Regions from separate parts of the Peribacillus sp. NPDC056705 genome, predicted to be linked through region 1. Evidence: riboswitches for the same ligand, from Rfam matches in the RefSeq annotation. Region 1 holds a riboswitch; the other holds the start of a gene.
The links. A riboswitch is a leader RNA that binds a small molecule or an ion and turns the genes downstream of it on or off. The one in region 1 is predicted to bind glycine.

Region 2: linked by a shared signal. The riboswitch ahead of ACFRAK_RS10065 (amino acid permease) and the one ahead of ACFRAK_RS19780 (amino acid permease) in region 1 are both predicted to bind glycine.

The regions. Positions count from the first base shown of each region.
Region 1 covers NZ_JBHTYI010000020.1:40,436-47,994, reverse strand. The annotation lists gene ACFRAK_RS19805 (M14 family zinc carboxypeptidase) at 1-2,312, shown strand, start outside; gene ACFRAK_RS19800 (SH3 domain-containing protein) at 2,814-3,002, opposite strand; gene ACFRAK_RS19795 (hypothetical protein) at 3,069-4,301, opposite strand; gene ACFRAK_RS19790 (hypothetical protein) at 4,294-4,503, opposite strand; partial or broken gene ACFRAK_RS29825 (NAD(P)-binding domain-containing protein) at 5,147-5,221, shown strand; gene ACFRAK_RS19785 (hypothetical protein) at 5,240-5,467, shown strand; glycine riboswitch at 5,747-5,846, shown strand; glycine riboswitch at 5,850-5,906, shown strand; gene ACFRAK_RS19780 (amino acid permease) at 6,258-7,559, shown strand, end outside.
Region 2 covers NZ_JBHTYI010000006.1:24,398-31,956, forward strand. The annotation lists gene ACFRAK_RS10050 (hypothetical protein) at 262-474, shown strand; gene ACFRAK_RS10055 (FAD-binding oxidoreductase) at 585-1,934, opposite strand; gene ACFRAK_RS10060 (amino acid permease) at 2,289-3,674, opposite strand; glycine riboswitch at 4,181-4,259, shown strand; gene ACFRAK_RS10065 (amino acid permease) at 4,466-5,809, shown strand; gene ACFRAK_RS10070 (DUF3311 domain-containing protein) at 6,098-6,298, shown strand; gene ACFRAK_RS10075 (sodium:solute symporter family protein) at 6,295-7,559, shown strand, end outside.

The sequences.
Region 1 (7,559 bases):
GTTCTGGACATGCTGAGAAACCTCAATGGACAAATGTGAATACATATGAGGAACAGGACGGAAGCAAGTTTAATAGCGAAAACTATGACTTTGTGAAATTCTCACAAATTGGTTCCAAATTAAAAGAGATTGAAAAACTTTCAAACCGTGTGAAAGTTGAAGTCCGTGGAACATCAGCTGATGGAAACCCACTCTACGTTGTCACGATTGCTGACCCAACAACGCAAGGGAAGTTCGGAAAAGTGAAAGCACTTAGAAAGCAAATGTTTAAGAATCCAGGCAAAGCTCAAGAATGGATCGCCAATAATCCTGACTTTAAAGTTCCAATCATGATTAATGGTTCTATTCATGGGACTGAATTTGTCGGAAGCGATGCAATCCTTCAATTAATTGAACGTTTTGCTACCCAAAATGATGCAACGACCAAAGACGTTTTAGAGAATAATATTCTTATTTTCAATGTCGTACAAAACCCTGATGGACGTATTGATGCCACCCGCTTTAATGGTGAAGGAATTGACATAAATCGTGACTTTATCACCCAATCGCAACCAGAAACAAAAGAGATGGTTGAGCTCATTAAAGAATGGAACCCGATGGTGTTCCTTGATACTCATGGTTATGTGAAGAATTATCAGCCAAATCTACAGGGGTTAATTGAGCCTTGTACGCCACCGCATAATCCTAATTACGAGTATGACCTATACGGAAAATGGGCCTATAAACAGGCAGAAGCGATGGAAGCGGAAATAATGAAGGATCATGAGAACTATTCAGGATCCTTGTATCAAAACATGAAAGGTACATATATTCCGCTGCGCGATGACTCCGCTGGCTGGGATGATTACCCACCAATTTTCACACCAATGTATGCGATGTATCATGGTGCTTACGGTCATACATTAGAAGCTCCAACAAATGATTGGGATGGCGTACGATGGATGTATAATTCGATTATGGGGGCACTGAAATTTGCAACAGCTAACAAGCAATCCATGATTACTGACCAAATTGAAGTTTTTAAAAGAGGAATTAACTTTGACCATCCTTTTCATCAGGAAGGGTTATTTCCAAAAACCTACATACTTCCACTAGACCCTAAGGATCCGACTGTTACGAATAAGGCTGTAAATCATTTGATCAATAATGATATTGAAGTTGTTCAAGCCGTGAATGCATTTGAAGCGGATGGAGTGTCATATCCAAAAGGAACGTATCTCGTTGAGATGGATCAGGCGAAGGCAGGATTAGCAAACACGATGCTCTGGGATGGGGAAGACATCACGAACGATACCCCAGCAATGTACGACATTTCCGCATGGAGTTTACCGGAGCTTTGGGGATTCGAGGCAGTAGCCACACAAAATCCTATTAAAGTCAATGCAACGAAAGTAAACAAGATTACAGGTCAAGGAACGGTCTCAGGAAAAGGACCGTTTCTGATTCCGAATAGTTCTGTCCAATCAGTAAATTTAGTAAATGCATTGCTTAAGCAAGGAATACCTATTGTACGTGATGCACAAGGTAACTTCTTTGCAAAAGCTGTAGCTAATCAGGTATCAGCAGCGGTGAAAGAATCAGGGTTACAGGTTGGAACTGCTGAGGTACCAGCAAATGCAGTGGCTATTACGTCTTTAAAAGTGGCTATATTAAAGGATGGAGGTATGGGTAAACAGAAATCACACGCAGGAACAAAGCTAGCTTTGAAAAGACTAGGTTTTGATGTGACAGAAGTTACTCCAGTCGAAGTGGCTAAAAATACCCTTAACGGTTTTGATATTTTTGTCTATAGTGGAACGGAAAGTCTCATTTCTACCAACCTATCTGAAGCTAATAAAGAATTTGGGTTACAAAACGCCGGGCAACTTAATGAGTTTAAAGCCAATGTGACAAGCTTCTTAAATGAAGGAGGCAAATATATAGCTGTAGGTGCTGGTGCATCTAGAGCAACTAAAACACTCGGTCTTACAGACGACATCATTAATGTAGGAGGTTCCAACAGTAATGGTATCGTAAAAGTCGATTATGAGGGAAATGGTTTAACAGCAGGATATGGAGAGGATGATATCGGCTTTGTCTATCGTCCAACATGGTTCACTGGTACGGATAATGATGAAGTCGTCGCGACCCTTGCAGATTCAGATAATTTCTTCGTAGCTGGTCACTGGAAAAATAACATAACCGCCAAAGGCCAAGCTGTAATCGTAAAAGAACAGAATAAAGATGTAACTCTTATTGGGTTAGAAGCAGGTTTCCGCGACCACCCGGATTACTTGTTCCGTCTTCTATCAAATGCAATTTTCGAAAAATAGTAGAAACAGCCAAAGCCGGATTCAGCACTGAATCCGGCTTTGGCTATTTGAGTAATGCTAAACGCTTGCTCTGAACTTATTACTTTTAAATCATCTGTTGCAAAAACCGCTGAAACACGATTCTTATCAATAAGTAGTTTTTTTGCCGATTAATAATGGTGATTACTCTTATAATTCACAAGCTGGATATGGATTCACTAACCAGGAATCATTGCAGATGAAGTTAAATGATTGGTTTAGCTGAACAAAATATTAGTATCTAAAGCTTCTTTGAGCGTTTCTTGTTCATAAGTAATATCGGTTGACTTATGGAGGACGAGAGACCAACGAATTTAGCTCAATTTAAAAAGCATGAACCAAGTAGATTACCGGTTCCTGCCCTCAAGTTGCCAAATTAACTATAAAGGTTTAATTTTTTGGTTTACTTCAGGCTTTTAAATAATCAAGGTCTTTTTCAGTGCTCACCCAATATTGACTTGGGCTTTTCATGGATAGATTTCGCTATTGGACGTTCGTTAAGTATTTTCCATATACATAACCTGTTTCCTTACCGTACTTAATTTTGTACCAAGAACTGCTATTAGTAATGACGGTAACAGTTTGGCTTTTCTTCAAAGAGCCAAGAACTTTCCCTGATATGGAGGGTTTGGAACGGACATTTAACTTTGTAGCATTGACCCTACCAGTCATATTCTTCGCTGCCGGTTTGTTTAATGTGTTGGAAGTCGTCGTTGCACGGTTTGTTCTTACTTGGATCTATCGCTGTAATGTTATATACGTATACTTTCCGTTCAAAACCTTTGATACATCCCATGATGCACTTTGGACACCGGCATTTTTATTAGTATTATTGGTCAGTGTCGCCACGGTTTTGCCTTTTGCATCTTTTACTTGAACAGTTACCTTCGCCTTTTCGTTAATCTCATACTTCAAATCAACTTTATTCGTTCTTGAATCATATGAAGTTTTTATATACTTAATGGAAGGTGAAGTTGTATCGGGTTTTGTTAATGTAAATGTAACCGTTGCCGAGCTTTTATTTTGATTACTATCGATCGTTGCAATTTCAAATGAGTACTTACCGTTCAAAACCTTCGATACATTCCACGATGTCCATTGGATACCGGCATTTTTCTCTGTATTATTGATCGGAGTAGCTAGGATTTTACCTTTTGCGTCTTTTACTTGAACAGTAACCTTTGATTTTTCATTGGTCTCATACTTTAGAAAAACCTTATTCGCTTTTGAGTCATATGATGTATTTGTATTATTAATAACTGGTGCCGTTGTGTCAGGCTTTGTTAATGAAAATGGAACAGATGCTGAACTTGAATTATTACTACTATCAATCGTTCTAATTTCAAAGGTGTATGAACCGGTGCTTACCCTTGAAGCATCCCAAAAGACTAATTGCGATCCTGATGGCTTTTCGTCCCCTGAAACAAGAGAAGCGACGATATCCTCTTTTTCATCCTTAACTTCCACTGTCACATTCGCTTTTTCATTCGTATCAAAGGTTAATTTGACTTGGTCTGTTTTAGTATCATAATACGTTTTTATATCATTAATTGTTGGCGCTGTTTCATCTTTAGGGGCAGGGTCCGGAACTGGTGTTGGGATTGGCGTTGGAATGACAGGTGAAGGGTCCGGCTTTACTGGTTCTACTTCCTCAGGTTCTGGCTTATAAGCTTGTTTTAAGCTTGTCCCTTCATAATAGAATGCAAGAATCTCGCGATACGTATTTCCCTGTTCGCCAGCCTTTTTCGCGCCATACTGGCTTAGTCCGACACCATGGCCGAAGCCTTTTCCTGAAACGTTAATCGTATCCTTTGCAGTATCCACTTTGTCTATTAAAAAGCTTTTCATGAAGCTCAGACCTATAATGTCTCTAATTTTGGAAGCCGCTACATCTTCTAATATTACACTTTGTTGTAGTGCTTTCCCCTTTTCTTTCACCATAAATTCAATCGTAATACTTCCTTTACTCACCCTGCCGCCACTTGTTGGTGCTTGAAGGGTGAGGTAAAGGGACAGCGATAATTCTAATATCTTTGCCTGTATAGCCATTTGACTGTAGCCATGCTTTTATATTAGAAATTTCTTGTGTTTGTTCGACTTCCTTCGTATTAGCCCACCATGTATCTGGTTTTGTCAGATCTAAGTTTGTAAGGTCTATTTGATGCTTCTTCACACTAAAGCTCCATGCAGTTTACGGATCATATGGATCGTTTTTGACCATTAAATATGGTCGCTCTGTGCCGCCCCAAACATTTTTGTTGGACTCCGTTTTTCCACCATTGCTAGAGTAAAAAAGAGCATCTGATCCTATGTCGATACGAATACAAAGGTAGTCAATAAGGTTGCAAAAAGAAGTAATTCAAATACAAATAGATTCGTAACGACACAATGGCAAGTAGACGCACAGCTTCCATGTCCATATTGTGGTCAGTGGTTGGCAGCGACTAACTTCTCCAGACATGCCAAGCGACACTTAACAACCACACAGGATATTTTCACGAATGAGAAATTTAGAGAAAAAATCAAAGAAATGATCCAGGCGAAAAAAGAAGAATTAAATTAGAAATTATTATCATTACTAGGATAATCAAGCATTCTCCCTGTAAGGGTGGGGGTTAAATCTTACAAGAAGAATATGTGTTTATCTACCTGCAAAACCAGGCTCTGAAAGGAGAAGAAAGAACCGGAGTAACGTATATCCAAGTAAATAATTTGGATCAATAAGGATTATTATTGTATAACTAGAGACGAGATTTAAAGATTGATTTCAAAGTAGCTAAGCTTGATTCTAATAATTAAGAAGGGACGAATGGACCATGGCAAAACAACAAATCGGTGTGATAGGTTTAGTCGTAATGGGTGAAAATCTCGCATTAAATATTGAAAGTCGAAAAAGGTGGTGAGCGGAAATGAGTAAGGATAAGAAAATCAAGCTAAAGAAGCCAAAGAAGTGGTGGGGATGGGTTCTAGCAATTATCGTCATTGCTAATTTAGCAAGTGGTTGGGACCAAGAGGAAGTTGTTAAAGAAGAGAAGGAGGATGCCCCTAAGCAATCTTTACTGCTGCAAGGATTCTCGCGAGTCTCGCAATACGTCAATTTTCTCTTTTTCCATACATCAATTGTGATAAAAATATAGACAATATTACCTTCCCCCATCTATAGATCTAGACGTATTTTCAATCGACAAAATGCCTAAATCCTTCGTTATTCTAAGCATAGTTCAAAAGTGGATTGGTTTGCACCTACGATACAACAAATTTGATTTTGCATAGCTAATAACTTCTAATTTATGAACTGTCAGAAAAAAATATCGTCTGCGTTTAAAATTCAGAAAATAGGGATTTTTCGGATAGTTGTTGAAATTCCCATTAAAACCCGTTAATATACAACTATTAAAGCAACTTTATATCAGCGGATGATGATTGTGGGAGAGACTAAACGTTGTTTAGCACCGAAGGAGCAAACCCTAAAAAACAGGGAACTAATCTCTCAGGTAAATGGACTACAATTGGACGCGTCTCTGGAGAGAGCCCAAGGCCACCGAAGGAGTTAAACTCTCAGGTAAAAGGACAGAGGAAGTTAGGAAACCCCCTATCTTTCCCCTGCCCTTTTTGTATTTGGAAAGATAAAAAAGGAAAAAGAGAGGAGTGTGCATTGAAATCTGTTAAAAAGAGTTAATCTTTTAATTTCAACGATTACCGCACAATATTTTTTTCAAAAAGGTTGGTAGATTAGAAAAAAATTAAAAAAGGGGACAGAATATGAATCTATTTTGATAAAAATCTATATCCAGTACCTATTAAGGAAAGCGCTTACATTAGTGGGGTCAGTCTCCCAGTACGCTAAGTATTTAACTCATTGAAGGACTGACCCTTTATAAAGAAAAAAATCCAAGTAGCCTATAAAAGTAGAAAGTGGGGAATCGTATGCAGGAACAAAAGTTGGATAGAGGGTTAAAAAACAGGCACGTACAACTCATAGCTATTGGTGGTGCAATCGGAACGGGATTATTTCTTGGAGCGGGTAAATCTATTCATTTAGCTGGGCCATCAATTTTATTTGCTTACTTGATTACAGGCGTCATTTGTTTTTTAATCATGCGCGCTCTTGGAGAACTACTCTTATCTAATTTGAACTATCATTCTTTTGTTGACTTTGTAAAAGACTATTTAGGTAATATGGCGGCATTTGTTACTGGCTGGACCTACTGGTTTTGCTGGATTTCAATCGCAATGGCCGACTTAACAGCAGTTGGTCTTTATACCCAGTATTGGTTTCCTTCCGTACCACAGTGGATGCCAGGTTTAATTGCGCTTGTCATTTTGCTATTTATGAATCTAGCCACCGTAAAACTTTTTGGCGAAATGGAATTCTGGTTCGCATTAATTAAAGTTATCGCTATTCTAGCACTAATTGGTATCGGTATTTTCATGATTATTAAAGGCTTTTCCACAGATTCAGGCGCAGCCAGTTTCACAAATCTATGGAGACACGAAGGTATGTTCCCAAATGGAATAAATGGCTTTATCCTCTCATTCCAGATGGTAGTGTTTGCGTTTGTTGGTATTGAACTTGTAGGACTTACAGCGGGTGAAACAGAAGATCCAGAGAAAGTTATCCCAAAAGCAATCAATAATATTCCTATCCGGATTATAATTTTCTACATTGGCGCACTTATTGTCATTATGAGTGTCTATCCGTGGAACGCAATCATCCCATCGGAAAGCCCATTCGTCCAAGTATTTGTGGCAGTTGGTATCGCTGCAGCTGCCGGTATCGTCAATTTTGTCGTCCTAACATCGGCCGCTTCGGCATGTAACAGCGCAATCTTCAGTACAAGCCGGATGGTATACTCACTTGCCAAAGATAAAAATGCACCTGTGCCATTTGCAAAACTTAATGCCCGTAAAGTACCTTCCAATGCATTGGCCTTTTCAACTGTCGTCATTCTAACTTCCGTTGTTTTGAACTATTTAATGCCCGAAGGAGTATTTACGTTAATTACAAGTATTTCTACAGTATGTTTCATCTTTATTTGGGGAATTACTGTCATCAGTCATTTGAAATACCGCAAAACAAGGCCAGATCTAGCGAAAATGAACAAATTTAAATTACCACTTTATCCAATTTCTAATTACTTGATCCTTGCTTTCCTAGCGTTCGTACTTGTTGTGCTTGCACTTGCGGAAGATACTCGTGTTGCCTTGTTCGTAACTCCTGTTTGGTTT
Region 2 (7,559 bases), on a different contig from region 1:
ATAATTTAATTTACAGAACAACCAAAAATCACGATATATTTTTTACGTTTTCATACATTATGATATTCAAGGAACGTAATAGTAATTATGCAGATGAAAATTTCAGGATTCTAAGTAAATAAAACGAATACTTTTTGGCCGTTTCAGAACTTTTCCAAACTGTCCATCCTGTCTACGTTATATTTTTTTCTCCTTATAAAATAGAAAAGAACTGTCATCCTAATGGAGTAATTCCAATAATGACATAAGGAGAGAAACCACATGCCTCAGCAACAAATTGATATCAACCAATTAAATCAAGCAAAAGCAAACGTTACCCTTACGCAAACCTTACTTTCACAAGCAATTGAAAAATCTTCCTCTGATCCAACTTTGGCACAAGAAGCCATTAAACAAGCTGCTCAAGAAATCGCCCAAGCCCAATCTTCCGTAAATCAGGTATACAATACAGTACAAGCTCAGCAAGCGGAATGATTTTGAGCATTATCTCGATTAATTGATTCAAAACAAGAAGAAAGAGGCCTATATCCAAATTTAGGAATAGGCCTTTATATAACGAATGTTTTTGGTGAATCCAAGCTTTTTCACCCCCACTTATTTAATGGCGGTATACTTTGTGGGAACTTAAACGCATTGTATGGATCATACCTCGTTTTCACTTCCCTAAGCCGTTTGAAATTTTCTCCATAATACGCAGTTGGCCAATCTTTGATTAGAGTATCCGGCCAATTCACATAGTCACCGGTAGTAAATGGCGACAAGGCATGCTTCAGGTCCTTGATCCAACGAATGTTTTGCCGCTCTTCTTCTGGATTGGTCCATGTAGCCTGATACTCCTGGGCGATGATGGCATCGCGATAATAAAAAGCTGTCTCCTTTGGATCTTTAAGCCCCGCCACTCCTCCTAAGGATTGGTGCCAAATGGCTGCATCTTCATTTGGAGCATTTCCTAAAAAATGTTTCATGGTCATGATTGCTTGCTGCGGAAAAGCTTTTTCAATGAAAGATCCTGACCTCTTTCGATACGCCGGTTGATTTCCAGCTGGATAATCAAAGAATCTTACGGCTTCAATGTATGGGACTTCCTTTATCATGACATTTATTGGTGAACCAGTTTTTGTCAAAGGCTTTAATAGCTGCTTCAATCTATGTGACGTTCCAACAAATTCACCTTTAGCAAAAATTTCGTTTGCTTCCTTTGCCTTGAACTCTATTTCTGAAGTTAAGCATTCATCAGCTTGAGGGGCCCAATCCTGCCAGGCTTCAAACACCGCTTCGAAATCTTCCCACCCCCATGTGACGGAGAAAATAGATACCCTTGATACGGGGGTTACCCTGAAAGTAAGAGAAGTGACTATGCCAAAGTTTCCCCCTCCTCCCCCGCAGCAAGCCCAAAATAAATCACTATTGATTTTCCTATTTGCTTTAATGAGTTTGGCGCCCCTCTTTCCACACGCCCTTACCATTTCTATTTCAAGTAGATTGTCACAAGTAAGTCCAAAGCGCCTCGTTAACATACCTATTCCACCGCCGAGCGTAAGACCTACAACACCAACACTGCTTTCGGTCCCTGCCGGAATCGTCGTTCCATAGTTCCATAACGTATTATATACTCGCCCTAAATCAGCTCCGGCTTCAATTTTTGCGATCATTTTTTCACGATTGACCTTGATATTGTACATTTCACTAATATCAATGACTAGACCGCCATTCACTAATGAAAAATTTTCATAACTATGCCTGCCGCTCCTAACCCGGAAAGGTGCATGATTTTCCCGGGCCCACTTCAATGAATTCAACACATCATCGGAATTTTGACAAAACACAATGACCTTTGGGAATTTAGAAAAACTTAAGTTATTATTTATCCTGGCACGCTCATACTCAGCATCATTAGGTGTAACGATACGCCCGGTAAGCTTTGTTCTTTCCAAAAGATAACCCCTTCCTCGAGTAAATATGTTACATCCTATGAAAAAACCTGGCAGGAAGATACATTCCTCTTGCTGGCCCTCCCTTGTAATGGGGTCAATTTAGCTTTACTCGTGAATTTTTCAGTTTTACTCGTGAATTCAACGCATTTACTCGTGAATTCCACGGTTTTACTCGTGAATTCCAGCTTTACTCGTGAATTCAACTACTTTACTCGTGAATTCCACGCATTTACTCGTGAATTCCACGCATTTACCCGTGAATTCAACGGTTTTACTCGTGAATGAATTCAGCAATTGATCCCAAAAAAAAAAAAAGCCCTTCTCGAGTTAAGAGAAGGGCTTTTTGTTACCTTATCAGGAAATCTCATCATTGGATTTAACATCCAATGGTGTTCGTTTATCCATTTTCAGCATGTAATAACTTGCTGCGACCAAGGCTAGGAAAACGATCCCGACAACCAAGGAAATCCTTGTGCTAGGATTGATCCACATACCGACCAGCACCATCAGTAAAAAGGCAATTGTCGCATAGTTACTGAAAGGGGCCAACGGCATTTTGAACGGATGTTTCTCCATTTCAGAAGCATTCACCTTTCTGAATTTAAGCTCACTGATAAGTATGACAAACCATGGAATCATCCCGGGCAATACACTCGCACTGTACACATAAAGGAATAATTGCGGCGGTGCAAGGTAATTCAGGATAACCCCGATGCCCAATCCTAAAAGTACAGCGATCGTGCAATATGCCGGCACTCCATTTTTTGATACTTTAGCAAAGGCTTTCGGGGCTTGGCCATTCAATGCCAGTGTGTAAAGCATACGTCCTGCACTGAAAATCCCACTGTTGCATCCAGACATTGCTGCAGTGATTACGACAAAATTGATGATGCCTGCCGCTGCAGTGATACCTATTTTGGCAAAGGTTGAAACAAACGGACTGCCTAAGTCATCCAGTTGATCCCAAGGGAAGACGGTCACGATGACGAATATGGCACCAATGTAGAAAATTAAAATGCGCCATATGATTGATTGGATCGCTTTTGTTACGGTCTTGGTTGGATCTTTCGCTTCTCCGGCTGTGATGCCGATAAGCTCAACGCCTTGATAGGCAGCCACGACAAGGGAAAGCGCGAAGAAGAATCCTTTCCAGCCTCCCGTAAAGAAGCCGCCATTTGCCCAAAGATTCGATAATCCAATAGCATCCCCGCCATTCCCTATTCCAAAGAAGATAAGGCCAAGGCCAGCAATGATCATCAATATAATCGTTATGATTTTTATAAGTGCAAACCAAAATTCAAATTCCCCGAAGGATTTTACCGAAATAAGGTTTGCCGCCCCCAAGATGATCATGGCGACCACACCTGGTATCCAAGCAGGTAACTCCGGGAACCAATATTGCATATACAACCCAACTGCGATGATTTCGGACATTCCGACGATTACCCATTGAAACCAATTGCTCCAAGCAGTCATATAACCTGCCAAGGGATGTATATAGCTGCTCGCAAAGGTTGCAAAAGAACCTGTAGTCGGTTCTAAATATAGCATCTCACCCATGGAACGCATGATGAAAAATATAAAAATACCTGCGATTGCATAAGCAAGCATTACAGAGGGCCCGGTCCATTTGATCGTGCTCGCAGATCCCATGAATAACCCGACCCCGATGGTTCCGCCCAAGGCTATCATTTGAATATGTCTTGATTCCAGCCCTCTCTTTAATTCCTTGTTCGACATGATTAACTCCCCCAGATGCAATATCGGTAATGCTTTTCCATCCTTGCCACGAACGACTCTCTTTTAATTAGAATTGCTTTATCGTAATCAATATTACATAACACTTCAATTATGTTTTCTTATCTTATAATAGTAAATATTCTGTAAAAATACAATTGTATTTTTGAAATAAACAGTTACCAATAATATCTTGTCGATTTTTCTAATCTTAAAATATCATTTTAAAAAAATGATGTTCAGTATTTTATAATAGTGTTCGTTCAAAAAGAGTGGAAAACTATCATTTCTGCTTAAACCTTAAGTTAAATACAGACCACTATTAAACTGCGGATAATGCCTGTTTCATTTCAAAAAAATTTGTTGACCAATCGAAAAATAGATGATAGAATTCCAATATTATTTTATAAGCATAATGAATGATCCAACAGTGGAAGATTAACACTGACAGACATTTATTCACAACCGCATACAAGCAAGCGATGAATGCTATGGATGACACTATAGCAGGAGCAGCTTCTGGAGAGACTGTACAAGATGCAGCGCCGAAGGATTCACAATCTCAGGCAAAAGGACAGAAGAGTAACGAATGATAGAATTGTTATTCTGAACCCTTTAAGAGATTGGTATTATCCAATCTCTTTTTTTATTGTCCAATTTGTGATTGGACTTAAAACTACACTCTTGAAAACCATGGAATAGGCAAGCAGGGCAAAAAATCACGCCCATCTCTCCAAGACCATGCAGGTTGAAATCATTCACTAACAAGACTATAAAAAACGGGGGCGCAAGAATTGGCTAAACAGGAATTAAAAAGAGATTTAAAAAATCGACATGTACAACTGATTGCAATAGGAGGAACCATTGGCACCGGTTTATTTTTAGGATCCGGAAAAGCCATACAATTGGCTGGACCTTCCATTATATTCTCCTATCTGATAATAGGAATTGCTTTGTTTTTTGTGATGAGGGCGCTGGGCGAATTGCTATTATCCAATGCAGGTTATGCATCATTCACTGAATTTGCAACCGAATATGTCGGTCCATGGGCTGGATTCGTGACAGGTTGGACATATTGGTTCTGTTGGATCATGACCGCAATGGCCGATATCATAGCTGTCGGTGTCTATATACAATATTGGTTCGATATCCCTCAATGGATTCCGGCCCTAATATGCCTAGTCATTCTGTTAGGGTTGAACCTATTGACCGTTAAGTTATTCGGCGAATTGGAATTCTGGTTTGCCATCATTAAAGTAGTCACGATCATTGCCTTGATCATCGTAGGAATCATTCTTTTGATCATCGGCTTCAATACCAATACCGGAACGGTTTCCGTAACGAACCTATGGAATCATGGGGGCATGTTCCCCAATGGCATTTCCGGATTCCTATTATCTTTACAGTTAGTCGTCTTCTCATTTGTCGGTGTCGAATTGGTCGGGGTTTCCGCAGCGGAAACGGCGAACCCGAGAAAGAACATTCCCTCTGCCATCAATAAAATCCCTGTCCGGATTTTACTTTTCTATGTGGGTGCCCTATTCGTCATTCTCTGTGTCAACCCATGGACACAACTTGATGCCACGAGCAGCCCATTTGTAGAGGTCTTTGCGTTAATCGGCATTCCTGTCGCTGCAGGAATCATCAACTTCGTCGTGTTGACATCCGCTGCTTCTGCATGCAACAGCGGTTTATTTTCAACAAGCCGGATACTCTATACGTTAAGCAGGAATGGCGAAGCCCCTGCTAAACTGGAAAAATTAAATAAACAGGCTGTTCCAAGCAATGCCTTATTAACATCCACCATCGTTGTATCAATAGGGGCATTATTGAGCAAGCTGATACCGGAACAGGCGTTTACCGTGGTGACGACCATCAGTGCCATCTGTTTCATTTGGGTATGGAGCATCATCTTGATCTCCCATATCAAATATTCGAAAACAAGGCCTGATCTAAGAGCTCAATCGACTTTCAAGGCTCCTTTTACACCCTTTGTCAATTACGCTATTTTAGGATTATTCCTATTCATCCTTATTGTTATGCTATTCGCTGAAGCTACACGACTATCACTGCTTTTGACCCCGATCTGGTTCATACTCTTGGTGATACTATATAACTATCGGAAAAAAAATAGCTAAAGGAAATAAAGTCTTGAATTCAATTCGAATTCAAGGCTTTCTCCATCTAAGAAACATATCAAGATTAGGCAGTTGGCGCTTTTTTGCTAAAATATATCACCCAACTCCATTAAATTTTATATCAAAATAGTGTAAGCTATTATATATCATCGGACCTTTTTAAAAGAAGGTAAATCCGTCTTGCATGAATTTTCCTTCCCGGTTTGGTTCACCAAAGCCATCAGTGGCATTGAAGAATAAACCCCATTGATGGACGTTTCACTTATTTAAAACGGAGGGGTTTGTTTAATGAAGATTATATATATCCTTACTCTAGTTCCTTTTATAGGCATACTAGGATTTCTACCTTTTGTTAATAAAATAGAACCATACGTATTAGGGATGCCTTTCAATATGTTCTGGATGGCTATGTGGGTTGTCCTTACCTCTGCCATATTGGGCATCATGTATAAGCTGGATCCCAGGAATCGGGAAGGTGACCCGAAATGAATATTGCTCTCTTAATCATTTTAGCATTTTTACTTCTATCGATATTTTTAGGGATACGCTCTTCAAAAGGAAAAGATATGGACTTGGAACAATGGACGGTGGGCGGACGTGGTTTTGGTGCGATTTTCGTCTTTCTGCTGATGGCCGGTGAAATCTATACGACCTTCTCCTTCCTTGGCGGCAGCGGCTGGGCATATGGCAAGGGCGCACCCGCTCTATATGTTCTAATTTACATTACTTTGTCTTACGTATTATCCTATTGGCTCCTTCCGGAAATATGGAAATATGCCAAAGAAAATAAACTGATGTCTCAATCCGATTTCTTTGTGAGCAAATATAAGAGTCCCAGTTTAGGAATTTTGGCTGCACTTGTCGGTGTGGTGTCGATGATTCCAGTGATCGTCGTGCAGCTGAAAGGATTGGGAATCATTGTCTCAGAGGCATCTTATGGTGCCATCTCAATGCCCGAGGCAGTTTGGATGGGGGCGATCAGCCTTACCATTTATGTGATGATCTCCGGAATACACGGTTCTGTTTGGACAGCGGTCATTAAAGATATCATGATGGTCGCCATAATAGGATTTTTGGGGATTTATCTGCCGATCCATTACTTTGGCGGATTTCAGCCGATGTTTGAAGCGATTGATGCGGCCAAACCTGGTTTTCTAAAGTTCCCTGACCAGGGACTTAGCGTATCATGGTTTATCTCCACGGTAATATTGCTCGTATTCGGTTTCTATATGTGGCCGCAAGTTTTCAGCGCTGTCTTTTCAGCACGCAGCGGCAAGGTATTTCGAAAGAATGCCATCATCAGTCCTTTATATACGCTCATGCTGTTATTCGTCTTTTTCGTTGGGTTTACAGCTATATTGAAAGTGCCCGGACTTGTTGGGGCAGATGCAGACCTCTCATTGCTGCGCCTTTCGATCGAGACCTTTGATCCATGGTTTATAGGCATAATCGGCGGAGCTGGATTGTTGACCGCGTTGGTGCCGGGATCCATGCTTTTGATGAGCGTCGCTACACTGCTCGCGAAAAACGTCTATAAGGAATTTGCACCTGCAGTGTCCGATCGCCACGTTGTACGATTGGCAAAGTTCCTTGTTCCAGTCATTGCCCTTATAGCCGTCTACTTCACCTTAAACGGCGGCGAAACGATGTCAGCATTAATTCTAATGGGCTACAGTCTCATTACACAGCTATTCCCGTCCCTGCTCTTTAGTCTGAAGAAGAATAATCCCATCAATAAATATGGCGCAAT